3 regions of the Pseudomonas petroselini genome follow, and region 3 is predicted to be linked to each of the others. Evidence: predicted binding sites of a transcription regulator. Region 3 holds the regulator's gene; each other region holds the start of a gene.
What was found. Region 3 encodes sigma-54, which starts transcription at its own class of promoters, with help from an activator protein. Its sites were predicted from a motif close to ANTGGCATNNANNTTGCTNT; they were not measured.

Region 1: a site for sigma-54 is predicted at 2,945-2,964, ahead of glnK (P-II family nitrogen regulator). Genes of this name have one in related genera too.
Region 2: a site for sigma-54 is predicted at 1,357-1,376, ahead of ACI512_RS27615 (circularly permuted type 2 ATP-grasp protein). Genes of this name have one in related genera too.

The regions. Positions count from the first base shown of each region.
Region 1 covers NZ_CP173614.1:435,384-440,409, reverse strand. Annotated here, with positions in the region: gene ACI512_RS02185 (methyl-accepting chemotaxis protein) at 1-385, shown strand, start outside; gene ACI512_RS02180 (YifB family Mg chelatase-like AAA ATPase) at 457-1,953, opposite strand; gene ACI512_RS02175 (hypothetical protein) at 2,047-2,481, opposite strand; gene ACI512_RS02170 (accessory factor UbiK family protein) at 2,491-2,751, opposite strand; gene glnK (P-II family nitrogen regulator) at 3,173-3,511, shown strand; gene ACI512_RS02160 (ammonium transporter) at 3,546-4,886, shown strand.
Region 2 covers NZ_CP173614.1:5,999,159-6,004,184, reverse strand. Annotated here, with positions in the region: gene ACI512_RS27630 (START domain-containing protein) at 1-97, shown strand, start outside; gene ACI512_RS27625 (hypothetical protein) at 201-437, shown strand; gene ACI512_RS27620 (ribonuclease E inhibitor RraB) at 651-992, shown strand; gene ACI512_RS27615 (circularly permuted type 2 ATP-grasp protein) at 1,409-2,818, shown strand; gene ACI512_RS27610 (alpha-E domain-containing protein) at 2,823-3,773, shown strand; gene ACI512_RS27605 (transglutaminase family protein) at 3,770-4,573, shown strand; gene ACI512_RS27600 (cytochrome c) at 4,737-5,026, opposite strand, start outside.
Region 3 covers NZ_CP173614.1:1,803,263-1,808,288, reverse strand. Annotated here, with positions in the region: gene ACI512_RS08440 (KpsF/GutQ family sugar-phosphate isomerase) at 1-399, shown strand, start outside; gene ACI512_RS08435 (HAD family hydrolase) at 400-924, shown strand; gene lptC (LPS export ABC transporter periplasmic protein LptC) at 933-1,505, shown strand; gene lptA (lipopolysaccharide transport periplasmic protein LptA) at 1,492-2,025, shown strand; gene lptB (LPS export ABC transporter ATP-binding protein) at 2,025-2,750, shown strand; gene ACI512_RS08415 (RNA polymerase factor sigma-54) at 2,936-4,429, shown strand; gene hpf (ribosome hibernation-promoting factor, HPF/YfiA family) at 4,577-4,882, shown strand; gene ptsN (PTS IIA-like nitrogen regulatory protein PtsN) at 4,893-5,026, shown strand, end outside.

The DNA of each region.
Region 1 (5,026 bases), 1.4 Mb from region 3:
ACGCAACCTGGCTTCGCGCACCCGTCAGGCCACCGACGAGATCTCTGGGATGATCCAGAGCATCCAGCACGAAACCGGCAACGCCATCAGCACCATGGAACACGGCAATGCGCTGATGCAGGAAGGCCTGTCACGCAACGCCGACGTGGCGTCAGCGTTGGCACGTATCGACGAGCAAAGCCGCTCGGCCGGTCAACAGTTCGCGGCGATCACCACCGCCACCCAGGAGCAGAGCAGCACCGCGACCTTGCTCAGCAGCAATTTGCAGAGCATTGCGCTGGCCAACAGCGAGCAGCGCGAAGTGGTGTCGAACCTGGCGATCACCGCCAAGGAACTCGAAACCCTGGCGGCGGGCTTGCGGCATGAGGTGGATCGGTTCCGCTGAAACCGGCCCTTCAGGCGCAGTTGATCAAGTGTGGGAGCAAGCCCTCTCCCGCATCAGGTTCTGCGCCAGGCTCAAGTGATCGCCGCCGGTCGGTATTGCAAGGCTTCCTTCAGATGGTCGCGCGTGATGGCATCTACCTGCTCCAGGTCCGCCAGGGTCCGCGCCACCTTGAGCAGCCGATGCGCCGCACGCAGCGACAGAGTCAATCGCTCGCAGGCGGTCTCCAGCCAGCCTTCATCGACCTTTGCCAGCGTGCAGTGACGGCGTAGCCCAGGCAGGTCAAGGAAGGCATTCGCGCAGCCCTGACGCCGCAACTGGCGCTCCCGTGCCTCGGCTACCTCTGCCGAGGCCTTCGCTGTGTTATCGCCGGCCTGCTGGATTGGATTCAGCGCAGTGGTTTCCCGAGCAACGGTCAGGTGCAGGTCGATGCGATCCATCAACGGCCCGGACAGCTTGTTGCGATAGCGCTGAATTTGCTCCGGCGTACAGCGACAGCGCCCACTGGGTTCACCCAGGTAGCCGCAGGGGCAGGGGTTCATGGCCGCCACCAGTTGAAAGCGCGCCGGGAAACTCACTCGGTCACGGGCGCGGGAGATCACGATATGCCCCGACTCCAAGGGTTCACGCAGTACCTCCAGCACTTTGCGATCAAATTCCGGCAGCTCATCCAGGAACAGCACCCCGTGATGGGCCAGGGTGATCTCCCCCGGCTGCGGTTTGGAGCCGCCTCCCACCAGCGCTGGCCCTGAGGCGGAATGGTGTGGCTGGCGAAACGGCCGGTGCGGCCAATGGCTCAGCGGCGCCAGGCTGACGACCGACTGAATCGCAGCCACTTCCAACGCCTCCTGTTCACTCAGGGGTGGCAACAACCCCGGCAGTCGGCTGGCGAGCAACGTCTTTCCCGTGCCCGGCGGCCCACTGAACAGCAGGTTATGCGCGCCCGCCGCTGCGATCAGCAGCGCGCGCTTGGCCGCCAGTTGGCCCTGGACTTCACTCAGGTCTGGATACGGCTTATTCAAGTACAGCAAGCCGTCGGACTTATACGGTTCAATCGGCACATGCCCATTCAAGTGCGCCACCACCTGCAGCAAGTGATCCACCGCGATCACCTTCAACCCTGAAGCCAGGCACGCCTCCTCGGCATTCGCCCGCGGCACTATCAGGGTACGCCCGGCCTTGCGTGCCGCCAATGCGGCCGGCAACACACCTTTCACCGCCCGGACTTCACCGGACAGCGCCAACTCCCCAAGGCACTCCACGTCATCGAGCATCAGCGCCGGCACCTGCACGCTGGCGGCCAGGATCCCCAGGGCAATCGCCAAGTCAAAACGCCCGCCGTCTTTGGGCAAGTCGGCGGGCGCGAGGTTGAGGGTGATGCGGCGGGACGGGTATTGAAGCGCGGAGTTGAGGATCGCGCTGCGCACGCGGTCCTTGCTTTCCTTGACCGCCGTTTCCGGCAAGCCCACCAGCGTCAGCGACGGCAGACCATTGGCCATGTGCACTTCGACGGTGACGGCAGGGGCTTCGACGCCGATCTGGGCGCGGCTGTGGACAATGGCGAGGGACATGCTCGTTCCTTGAAAGGGAGGGCCGCTTGCTGCGGCTTTTCAAAGGTAGTCGAGGGAGTGCAGGTGCAAGGGAGCAGACTTTTACAGGACGTATCAACGTGCAAAGGCGCTGGGGTAGTTGGCCAGGTAGGCATCGTTGGGTCGTGTGTCGGGGGCGCGCATGAACGTGCGCAAATCAGGGGTCAGGAACACCCGCAACGACGTGATGCTCAGCGCGATGCCTAACTGAGCGATCTGGCCGCTCATGGCGAAACTGCTCCCCAACAGTGCAAAGCCCGCCGCGACGCAGAGGTTGCGAGGCACTCGGTTGGCGAGCCAGCCCAGGATCGGCCCGAGCAGAATGGGAATGGACGACAGCATGCTTTTGGTGCGCAGTGCCAGGGAGACCTGATCGTCGTCTGCAAACAGCGGAATGATCGACGGTTGCAACGGGTCGCGTACGCCGGCGACGGCGCTGCTGAGCAGCATCACGGCCCCGACGCTAGCGGATAGAGCAACCATCAACAGCGCGGTCAGCAGGCTGGCCATGGAGGCCGGTTATTCGCCTGCTGGCGTCAACCGCGCTTCAAGCTCCGCTACCTTCGCCTCCAGGCTCTCCAGGCGTGCGCGCGTACGGGCGAGCACCACCATCTGGCTGTCGAATTCTTCCCGGCTGACCAGGTCGAGCTTGCTGAAGCCGCTCTGCAGCAACGCCTTGAACTGGCTTTCGATTTCATTGCGGGGCAGTGGGGTGTCACCGCTGAACAGGCGAGAGGCGTGGCCGCTCAGGGCGTCGAGGAGGTCTTTGGGCGCGAGCATGGGAAATATTCCGGAAAACTGTTGGCCGGCAGTGTATCACGCAGCGTCTATAGTCTTTTTCGTGACCCGGGCGCACGCTTTTCGCGCAGGGGGCTGGGCGGCGGCGCACTGTTTTTGTGCGCATTGTGGTCGCCAGCACCGGCGCTGGGTCGGCATAAGTGGGCAAAGGACTGATTTCAGTGATTTTTACGGAGCTGGCAAGGTTTCTGCTTAGACGATCATGACCCATGCACTGATGCAGTCGCTGTGACGAATGCAGTGCGCCGACGGATCAGGGGTACAGGTTTCGTCACCAGTGGTTCGCTGGCGTCGCAAAGGCAAATGCCGAGGCGACGATGCGTTACAAAGCCAGGCACTGCGCTTAGACTTGAGACGGGTTTGTTTTCCTGGGGCAAGTCCACCAATTCGGGAGAGAGTTTTCATGAAGCTAGTCACTGCCATCATCAAGCCGTTCAAGTTGGACGATGTACGCGAGTCGTTGTCCGAGATCGGCGTGCAGGGCATTACCGTTACTGAGGTCAAAGGCTTCGGTCGGCAGAAGGGTCACACCGAGCTGTACCGCGGCGCGGAATATGTGGTCGATTTCCTGCCGAAGGTGAAGATTGATGTCGCCATTGACGACAAGGATCTTGACCGGGTTATCGAGGCGATAACCAAGGCCGCCAACACCGGCAAGATTGGTGACGGCAAGATCTTCGTGGTCAATCTGGAACAGGCTATTCGCATCCGTACCGGCGAAACCGATACCGACGCAATCTAAGCCGCCAAACCCCAACGCCCCAGGAGAAAACAATATGACTCTGCGTAAATTCGCAGGGCTCGGAGCCCTGTTGTCCATCGTAATGCCAAGCCTGGCCATGGCGGCAGACGAAGTGGCTGCTCCAGTCCTCAATTCCGGCGACACCGCCTGGATGCTGACCGCCACCGCCTTGGTACTGTTCATGACTATCCCGGGCCTGGCGCTGTTCTACGGCGGCATGGTTCGTTCCAAAAATATTCTGTCGGTGATGATGCAGTGCTTCGCCATCACTGGCCTGATCAGCATCCTGTGGGTCGTCTACGGTTACAGCATCGCGTTCGATACGACCGGGATGGAGCAGGGCGTCGTCAACTTCAATTCCTTCTTCGGCGGCATGGGCAAGGCGTTCCTGGCGGGCGTTACCCCGGCCAGCATCACCGGGCCTGCGGCGCTGTTCCCGGAAGCCGTGTTCATCACCTTCCAGATGACCTTCGCCATCATTACCCCGGCGCTGATCGTCGGTGCTTTCGCCGAACGCATGAAGTTCTCGGCGATGCTGATCTTCATGGCTATCTGGTTCACCCTGGTCTATGCGCCGATCGCGCACATGGTCTGGAGCGGTAACGGTGGCCTGATGTGGGACTGGGGCGTGCTGGACTTCGCCGGCGGCACCGTGGTTCACATCAACGCCGGTGTGGCTGGCCTGGTGGCGTGCCTCGTGCTCGGCAAGCGCAAAGGCTTCCCGACCACGCCAATGGCCCCGCACAACCTTGGTTACACCCTGATCGGTGCCGCCATGCTGTGGATCGGCTGGTTCGGCTTCAACGCCGGTTCTGCCGCTGCCGCTAACGGCACCGCCGGCATGGCGATGCTGGTCACCCAGATCGCTACCGCTGCGGCGGCGTTGGGTTGGATGTTCGCCGAATGGATCACCCACGGTAAGCCAAGCGCACTGGGCATCGCCTCGGGTGTGGTGGCGGGTCTGGTTGCCATCACTCCGGCTGCTGGCACCGTGGGCCCGATGGGCGCGCTGATCATCGGCCTGGCGGCGGGTGTCGTGTGCTTCTTCTGCGCAACGACGCTGAAACGTAAACTGGGCTACGACGATTCCCTGGACGCCTTTGGTGTACACGGTATCGGCGGTATCCTCGGTGCGATCCTGACCGGTGTTTTTGCTGCACCATCGATGGGTGGCTTCAACGCTGCGACCACTGATATCGCGGCCCAGGTCTGGATTCAGTGCAAAGGCGTCGGCTTCACCGTGATCTACACGGCCATCGTGACCTACATCATCCTCAAGGTGCTGGACATGGTCATGGGCCTGCGGGTCACCGAAGAAGAAGAGGCTGTCGGCCTCGACCTGGCACAACACAACGAGCGCGGCTACAACTTGTAAGTACGCGAAAAAAAGATGCCCGGCTCGCCGGGCATTTTTTTGCCTGGCGTTTGTCAGTCATAACAAGCTGTACCGGTTTTCGCCTCAAGTTTGTGATGGGGCGCACACGGCACTTTTCTGCGTGCGAATGTCTTACAGCC
Region 2 (5,026 bases), 2.7 Mb from region 3:
ACCAGGTGGCAGCGTGCCTTCGTGGTTGGCCAACAAATTTGTGGTGGACGCGCCGTTCAACACCTTGAAAGCCTTGAAAGAACACGCTGAAAAATAAGCGCAGTTGATCGGGTGTCTCCGACCTTGGGTGGAACGTTTGCCAAGCCCCCAAGGTCCAGATAGAGGTAAGCCCACACACGGGTTTTATCGAGGAGGCACCGATGCAAAAGTGGCAGATTACCTTCGTTGATGATCACGGCGTGCAGTCCGTTGAACAGTTCACCTGTGACCAGAAGCCCAGCCTCGAAGATGCGGCACACATGATTCGCAACAAACTGGTGCCCGTTGCCGCCGAACTGGACCTCAACGACCTGGAGGGCCGCAAGCCCGAGCCTACGGTCAAGATCCTCAAAGACCAGAACAGTATCCAGATCCTCGACATCTCTCCTGCCGCCTGAATATTCCCTGTCCACCCTTAAAGCGCCTCTGGTGGAGGTGATAGCTTCGCGCTACTCTGCAAATGAGATCAGCGAATGAATCGCTAAGGTCTGGTCTTGTCAGCTACATGCTTGTTTTCCAGCGGTGATGTTACTGCCGTAGTCCCCACGCCAGTACGGCGTGGGCTTCGGGAAGCACGGAAAGTCTATCCATCAATTTGAGGAGCACTTTTCATGAGCACAGCCTATCAAGAAGACATCAGCACCAACGTTCTGCGCCGCATGAAAGAGGGCGGCTTCGACTTTTCGCGTTTTCACCCCATTGAGTTCTACGCCATTTTCCCGGATGAGGAACGGGCGCGCAGGGCTGCGGGTGAGTTTCGCGGGGAATCCCTGAATGCCCAGGTCAGTGCGCGCGACGATGGCGCCTGGTACCTGGAACTGAGCAAAATCATGTTCGCTACCTACGACGGCATAGGAGACTTCGAGCAAGACTTTGAGGCGGTGGTCGAGCCGCTGGGCGGGATCATCGAGGGATGGGGCGTGAAGCAGGAGGTGCGTGGGTTACCCATGTAGCAGTTAGCAGTATGAGAACCACAGCGTATCGGCTGACCTTTGGGTCGGCCGATTTTGTTTGTGCTGTAGGAAAACTACTCGGAACTTGTAGCCCACTTTTCTGCACCAAAAAAAAGCCACCCAGAGAGGGTGGCCTAAAGGGAAGAGCGGTGGGCTGAACCTGTAGGACGCATCCTGTTCAGCAGATGGTTGTGATTATCCGCAGGCTTGGCCGGGCAGTGAAATCAACTCTGGCTATGCTGTTGATAGTCAAAGCCCGCGTTGCGATGAAGCGTGGGGCTGTGCACCGGGCATTCTGCGCACCAGGACGGTGCGGTCAGATTTTTATGTTTATTTAACTCACTGATTTTTAAGTGTTTATGCCGCTGGCACGGGCCTTGCGATGGTTCTTGCGTCCGGGTGACAAGGAGTTCGGCATGATCCGCACTTATTACGATGAGATGTACGATGGGGCAGGGCAGGTCCGGCCTCATTACCGCGAGTTCGCCCGCTGGTTGGCCGACACGCCTGCTGAACTGCTGGCGCAACGCCGGCGCGAAGCCGATTTGCTGTTCCACCGCGCCGGGATCACCTTCACGCTCTACGGGGACGAGCAGGGTACCGAGCGCCTGATCCCCTTTGACACCATCCCACGCAGCATCCCTGCCAGCGAATGGCGGATTGTCGAGCGCGGCTGCATCCAGCGGGTCAAGGCGCTCAATATGTTTCTCGCCGACCTGTATCACGAACAACGCATCATCAAGGCCGGGATCATCCCTGCCGAACAGGTGCTGGCCAACGAGCAATACCAACTGGCCATGCAAGGCCTGGACCTGCACCGCGACCTGTATGCCCACATCTCCGGGGTCGACCTCGTCCGCGATGGCGACGGCACGTACTACGTGTTGGAAGACAACCTGCGTACACCGAGCGGCGTCAGCTACATGCTCGAAGACCGCAAGATGATGATGCGCCTGTTCCCCGAACTGTTCGCCGCCCAACGCATCGCGCCCATCGATCACTACCCCAACCTGCTGCTGGATACCCTGAAAAGCTCCAGCCCCCTGGACAACCCCAGCGTGGTGGTATTGACCCCGGGCCGCTTCAACAGCGCGTTCTTTGAACATGCCTTTCTGGCCCGTGAAATGGGCGTGGAACTGGTGGAAGGCGCCGACCTGTTCGTGCGCGATGACCGCGTCTTCATGCGCACCACCGATGGCCCCAAGGCCGTGGACGTGATCTACCGTCGCCTTGATGACGCCTTCCTCGACCCCTTGGCCTTCAACCCGGACTCCATGCTCGGCGTGCCCGGCCTGCTCGCGGCCTACCGCTCCGGCAATGTGGTGCTGGCCAATGCCATCGGCACCGGGGTGGCGGATGACAAGTCGGTGTACCCCTTCGTCACCGAGATGATCCGTTTTTACCTGGATGAAGAACCGATCCTGAAGAATGTTCCGACCTTCCAGTGCCGTAAGCCCGACGAACTTTCCCATGTATTGGCCAACCTGCCCGACCTGGTCGTGAAGGAAACCCAAGGCTCCGGCGGCTACGGCATGCTGGTGGGCCCGGCGTCCACCGCAGCGGAAATCGAAGCCTTCCGTGCCCGTATCAAGGCCAAGCCCCACGCCTATATCGCCCAGCCGACCCTGTGTTTATCCACCTGCCCGACGTTTGTTGAAAACGGCATTGCGCCCCGTCATATCGACCTGCGCCCGTTCGTGTTGTCCGGCAAGGAAACCCGTGTGGTCCCCGGCGGCTTGACCCGCGTTGCATTGCGCGAAGGCTCGCTGGTGGTCAACTCGTCCCAGGGTGGCGGCACCAAAGACACGTGGGTGGTCGAGGACTGATGCCATGTTGAGTAGAACTGCCTCGGATTTGTACTGGATGTCGCGCTACCTTGAACGCGCGGAGAACCTCGCGCGCATGCTCGACGTCAGCTATTCGCTGTCGCTGATGCCCCAGGATGGGCGCGGTGATGGCCTGCATGAACTGGCCATGCCGCTGTTGATCACCGGCACCCTGGAGGATTACCACGCACGTCACGGTGAATTGCACGCTGAACGCCTGCTGCACTTCTTTGCTCTGGATGCGGCCAACCCGGCCAGTATCTACAGTTGTCTTGGCGCTGCACGGGCCAGCGCCCATGCGGTGCGTGGGCGAATTACCGCCGACATGTGGGAAAACATCAACGCTACCTGGTTGGATATCCGTGATATCGCCCATCAGGGCCTGAGCCGTTATGGCATGAGTCGGTTCTGTGAGTGGGTCAAGGAGCGTTCCCATCTGTTCCGGGGCGCCACCTACGGCACCATCATGCGCAACGATGCCTTCCGCTTTATTCGCCTCGGCACGTTTATCGAACGCGCCGACAACACGCTGCGCTTGCTGGACGCACGCTATGAAATGGCCGGTGACCGGGCCGAAGCCGTCACCGATGGCACTGCGCATGCCTACTATCAATGGAGTGCCTTGCTGCGGGCCTTGTCGTCGTTCGAGGCCTACACTGAGATTTATCGCGATGCGCCCGGCGCCCGGCAAGTCGCTGAGTTGCTGCTGCTGCGCGCCGATGTGCCGCGCTCACTGCGTGCCTGCAGCGAAGAGATTGACCAGATCCTGGCCAGCCTGCCCGGCATCAACGGCCGCCCGGCCCAGCGCCTGGCCGCCGAGATGGATGCGCGCCTGCGCTTTACCGCCATTGATGAAATCCTTGAGGAAGGCCTGCATGCCTGGCTGACCGACTTTATCCCCTTGGTCCGCCAATTGGGCGACGCCATCTACAGTTCCTACCTGGAGGCCGCATGAGACTCTCCATCAGCCACGAAACCACCTACCACTACGAAGACCAGGTGCGCGCCAGCATCCAGTACCTGCGCCTGACGCCCCATGACAGCGAGCGCCAGCATGTGCTCAGTTGGCAACTCGACCTCCCGCGTCCGGTGCGTGCCCAGGTGGACCCGTTCGGCAACATCCTGCATGTGCTGACCCTGGATGAACCCCACGACGCCATCATCATCGGTGCGCGTGGCCAAGTGGACATCGACGAACTGCGCGAGGCCGAGCACGAGAGCCAATCGGCATTCCCGTTCCTGCGCTGCACCCGCTTGACCGAGCCCGATGAAGCGCTGCGCGGCTTTGCCGACCAGCATTGCCATCAACGTCGCGATCGCACGGCGTTGATCGACCTGATGCATGCACTTAACCAAGCGATGGTCTACACGCCGGGCGCGACCGAAGTCGACACCTGCGCCGCCCAGGCCTTCGCCGGCCGTGCGGGCGTGTGCCAGGACCACACTCACGCGTTTTTGGCCTGCGCACGCAGCCTGGGGATCCCTGCGCGGTATGTGTCGGGGTATTTGTATTCCGAGGACAGCACGCACCTTGCAAGCCATGCCTGGGCCGAAGCCTGGCTGGATGACGCTTGGTACAGCTTTGACGTGACCAACCAGCTGGCCCGCCCGGAGCGGCATTTGAAACTGGCGGTAGGGTTGGATTACCTGGATGCCTGCCCGGTGCGCGGCATGCGTCGCGGCGGCGGTCATGAGCAGATGCACGCGAAGGTGTTCGTGGCGCCGACGCCGGTGATTTCCGTCCAGCAGCAATAGCGTGATCGTGGGTCTGCCAGCGGTTTTGTGGCTTGTAGTGAGCGGGCTTGCCCCGCGCTGGGCTGCGAAGCGGCCCTAATCAAGCAGAATGCGGTGCATCAGGTATTGCCGAGGCGCCTGGATCAGGGCTGCTTCGCCGCCCAGCGCGGGGCAAGCCCGCTCACTACAAGGGCTGTTTGCGCGCGGCCATGTGCTTTAGATACTCAACCAATAAATCCAGCTCATTGTCCGGCAACACGCTGGCGGCGAATGCCGGCATCTTCGCCTGTGGCCAATGCCGCAGGCTCTGCGGGTCACGGATATAGCGCTTGAGGAAATAACCGCCAAAATACTCGGTGGGGTTATAGGGGACATTCAGGTCCGGCCCCACCTGTGCATCACCGGCGCCATTGAGGCGGTGACAGGCCAGGCAGTTTTTCTGGAACAGCGCAAAGCCCTGGTTGATCGGGTCAT
Region 3 (5,026 bases):
CTGGGCCGCCGCCTGCTGCTGAAAGTGGAAAACGTCATGCACTCGGGTGATGAGTTGCCCCACGTCCAGCGCGGCACCCTGCTGAAGGACGCGCTGATGGAAATGACTCGCAAGGGTTTAGGCATGACGGTGATCCTGGAAGCCGATGGCCGCCTGGCCGGGGTGTTCACCGACGGTGACTTGCGCCGCACCCTGGACCGCACCATCGACATCCACACCGCCAGCATCGACGCAGTGATGACACCTCACGGCAAGACCGCGCGCCCCGAAATGCTGGCAGCCGAGGCCTTGAAAATCATGGAAGACCACAAGATCGGCGCACTGGTGGTGGTCGATGGCGACGACCGCCCGATTGGCGCCCTGAACATGCACGACTTGCTGCGTGCGGGAGTGATGTAAATGACCAGCGACCTGTTGCAACGCGGTAAAAACATCAAGCTGGCGATTTTCGACGTTGACGGCGTGCTGACCGATGGCCGCTTGTACTTCCTCGAAGACGGCAGTGAATTCAAGACTTTTAACACCCTCGACGGCCAGGGCATCAAGATGCTGATGGCGTCGGGCGTGCAAACGGCGATTATCAGCGGCAGAAAAACCCCCGTTGTGGAACGTCGCGCACAAAACCTGGGGATTCCTCACCTGTATCAGGGCCGCGAGGATAAACTGGTGGTTCTGGACGAGCTTCTTGGCCAACTCAACCTAAGCTATGAGCAGGTCGCCTACTTGGGCGATGACTTGCCCGACTTGCCGGTGATCCGCCGAGTGGGCCTGGGCATGGCGGTCGCCAACGCGGCAGCCTTTGTTCGCGAGCACGCCCATGGCATCACTACCGCCCGTGGCGGTGAAGGTGCCGCACGCGAGTTCTGCGAGCTGATCCTGCGAGCCCAGGGTAGCCTTGAAGCGGCCCACGCCGCCTACTTATAGAGCGTTTTATGCTGAGCAAAAAGATTCGCAACTTCCTGTTATTCGGGGTCATCGCTGCGCTGTTCCTGGCGGTGGGCTACTGGAATATCAGCCCGGAGCGCTTTCTCGACCAGCCTGCCGCACAGGTTGACGAAGGCGCTATCGACTATTACGCCACCAATGCCAAGAGCGTGCAGTTCCTGCCCGACGGCAAAGTGCAGTACGAGATGACCTCGGACAAGGTCGAACACGTCAAGGCCAGCGAAGTCACCCTGCTGACCAACCCCGACATGAACATTTACCGCGGTACCGAGTTCCCATGGCACGTCACCAGCAAACGTGGCGAGGTCAACCCGGACGGTACCGAGGTGGAACTGATCGACTCGGTGCGCGTTGCGCGCACTGACGATAAAAAACGTGAGACCGTGATTACCAGCAGTCGCATGACCGTATTCCCGCAGAAGCAATATGCGCAGACCGAGCAAGACGTTAGAATCGACGGCGCTGGCGGTGTATCGACTGGCAAGGGAATGAAAGCGTATTTGAAAGAAAGCAGGATACACCTGCTATCGAACGTAAGAGGACAGTATGAGGCTCGTTAAAACTCTCCCTATTTTGCTCGGTCTGGGCGCAGCACTGGGAAGCGTGAGCGCCTGGGCTCTGCCGAACGATAGCCAGCAACCGATCCACATCTCGGCTGACGATGCGCAGTTGGATGATAAACAAGGCGTCGCCACCTATACCGGCGGCGTGATCATCACCCAAGGCTCGATGAAGATCACTGGTAATACCGTGACCCTGACTCGCACCCCGGCTGGCGACATTGATGTGGTGACCTCGGTCGGCAACCTGGCTTACTTCGAACAGAAGCAGTCCGCTGCCGATACCGGTCCGATGAAGGGCTACGGCAAGACCATCCAGTATCACGCCCAGCAGAACCGCATCGTACTGATCGACCAGGCGAAAGTACTCAGCCCGGACGGCAACTCCACGGAAGGTGAAAAGATCACCTATGACACCGTGAAACAGATCGCTAACGCCGGTCGCGCCAATGGCAACAAGGTCACTGCACCTCGTCCACGGATCGACATGGTCATCCAGCCGAAGAAGAAGGCCGAGTAATGGCAACCCTGAAAGCCCAGCATCTGGCCAAGGCCTATAAAAGCCGTCAGGTCGTGCGCGACGTCAGCCTGTCGATCGACAGCGGCCAGATCGTCGGCTTGCTCGGCCCTAACGGCGCCGGCAAGACCACCTGCTTCTACATGATCGTCGGCCTGGTCCAGGCGGATCAGGGCCGCGTACTGATCGACGACCTGGACGTGAGCCACCAGCCGATGCACGGCCGCGCCCGCGCCGGTATCGGCTATCTCCCGCAGGAAGCGTCGATCTTCCGCAAACTGTCGGTCGCCGATAACATCATGGCCATCCTCGAGACCCGCAAGGAACTCGACCGTGACGGCCGTCGCAAGGAGCTGGAAAGCCTGCTGCAGGAGTTCCACATCAACCATATCCGCGACAACCTCGGCATGAGCCTGTCCGGCGGTGAGCGTCGCCGTGTGGAAATCGCCCGCGCCCTGGCCACTGCGCCCAAGTTCATCCTGCTGGACGAACCGTTTGCGGGCGTCGACCCGATCTCGGTGGGCGACATCAAACAGATCATCCATCACCTCAAGGCCAAGGGCATTGGCGTGCTGATCACCGACCACAACGTCCGTGAGACCCTCGATATCTGCGAAACAGCGTATATCGTCAACGATGGCCAGCTGATCGCCGAAGGTGATTCCGCCACCATCCTGGCCAACGAGCTGGTCAAGGAAGTGTACCTGGGTCACGAGTTCCGCCTGTAAACACCGTGGTGTCACGGCTGTTCGCCAAGGTGCGCGGGAGTCAATGAAAACCTCCGGATTTTTATTGTTACCGCGCTCTAGGCAAAGCCCCCGACATCAGGCATATAATTTGCTTATGTTTGGCGCTCACGCGCCCTGTCGTGGATGGCGCATTGCGCCGGCGAATAAGGTGTTAAGCCCCTGCCATGAAACCATCGCTAGTCCTGAGAATGGGCCAGCAGCTGACGATGACACCGCAGCTGCAACAGGCCATCCGCCTGCTCCAATTGTCGACCCTGGACCTGCAACAGGAAATCCAGGAGGCCCTGGAGTCCAATCCGATGCTCGAACGCCAGGAGGAAGGCGACGACTTCGATAATGCAGACCCGCTGGCCGATAATATCGAGCAAAAACCCAATCCCGACGTGCAGGAACCCTCCTACCAGGAAACCGCCCCTACGGTGGATAACCTTGAGGAAGGCGACTGGAACGAACGCATTCCCAACGAGCTTCCGGTCGACACGGCCTGGGAAGACGTCTACCAGACCAGCGCCAGCAGCCTGCCCAGCAATGACGATGACGAGTGGGACTTCACCACCCGCACCTCCGTTGGCGAGAGCCTGCAGAGCCACCTGCTGTGGCAACTGAACCTTGCGCCGATGTCGGACACCGATCGCTTGATCGCCGTGACCCTGATCGACTGCATCAATAACCAGGGTTACTTGGACGAGACGCTCGAAGAAATTCTTGAAGCCTTCGATCCGGAGCTGGATATCGAGCTGGACGAGATCGAAGCCGTCCTGCACCGCATCCAACAGTTCGAGCCCGCCGGCATCGGCGCACGCACCCTCAGCGAATGCCTGTTGCTGCAATTGCGCCAGTTACCGGCCAAGACCCCCTGGCTCGCCGAAGCCCAGCGCCTGGTGACCGATTACATCGACCTGCTGGGCAGCCGCGACTACAGCCAGTTGATGCGCCGCATGAAGCTCAAGGAAGACGACCTGCGCCAGGTCATCGAGCTGGTACAGAGCCTCAACCCGCGTCCTGGCTCACAAATCGAATCGAGCGAAGCCGAATACGTGGTTCCCGATGTGATTGTGCGCAAGGACAACGAGCGCTGGCTGGTAGAGCTGAACCAGGAATCGGTGCCGCGCCTGCGGGTGAACCCGCAATACGCCGGCTTCGTACGTCGCGCCGATACCAGTGCCGACAACACCTTCATGCGCAACCAGTTGCAGGAAGCGCGCTGGTTCATCAAGAGCCTGCAAAGCCGCAACGAAACCCTGATGAAAGTCGCCACCCAGATCGTCGAGCATCAGCGCGGCTTCCTGGAGTACGGCGACGAAGCGATGAAACCGCTGGTGCTGCATGACATCGCCGAAGCGGTCGGCATGCATGAATCGACGATTTCCCGGGTGACCACGCAAAAATTCATGCATACCCCTCGGGGTATTTATGAACTGAAATACTTTTTCTCCAGCCACGTCAGCACCTCCGAAGGCGGTGAATGCTCGTCCACGGCGATCCGCGCGATCATCAAAAAACTGGTTGCTGCTGAAAATCAGAAAAAGCCATTGAGTGACAGTAAGATCGCTGGTTTACTGGAGGCACAAGGCATTCAGGTCGCCCGTCGAACCGTCGCCAAGTACCGCGAATCCCTTGGGATCGCGCCTTCCAGCGAGCGTAAGCGTTTGATGTGACGGGCGGGCCACAGCGTTCCGGGATGCGTTTTAAAACTCGCCTAGCGGCGATCAGGCAAGATCGACGCGCAGGCAGTTTTAAAATGCAGACCAGTGGCGGGTATTCCTACCCGTCGCGTTATGCACTGGCAACGAAGGAGAAGCTGTATGCAAGTCAACATCAGTGGACACCAACTGGAAGTTACCAAGCCCCTGCGTGAGTACACCGAAAGCAAGTTGAACAAGCTTGCGGGGCATTTTGACAAGATCACCAACGTGCAGGTCATCATGGAGGTCGACAAGCTCAAGCAGAAAATCGAGGCCACCCTGCATGTACCGAATGCCAAGCTCGTCGCCAATGCGGAACATGAAGACATGTACGCGGCGATCGACTCGCTCTACGACAAGCTGGACCGCCAACTCATAAAGCATAAGGAAAAGAATCTGCACCTGATGCAAGGTACAGGTCGTTAACTCTCCCCCCATGATCCGACTTGAAACCATCCTGACCCCCGGCCGTTCCCTCGTGAACGTGCCGGGTGGCAGTAAAAAACGCGCCCTCGAACAAATTGCCAACCTGATCGGCCGTGAAGTGCCCGAACTGGATACGCAAGCTGT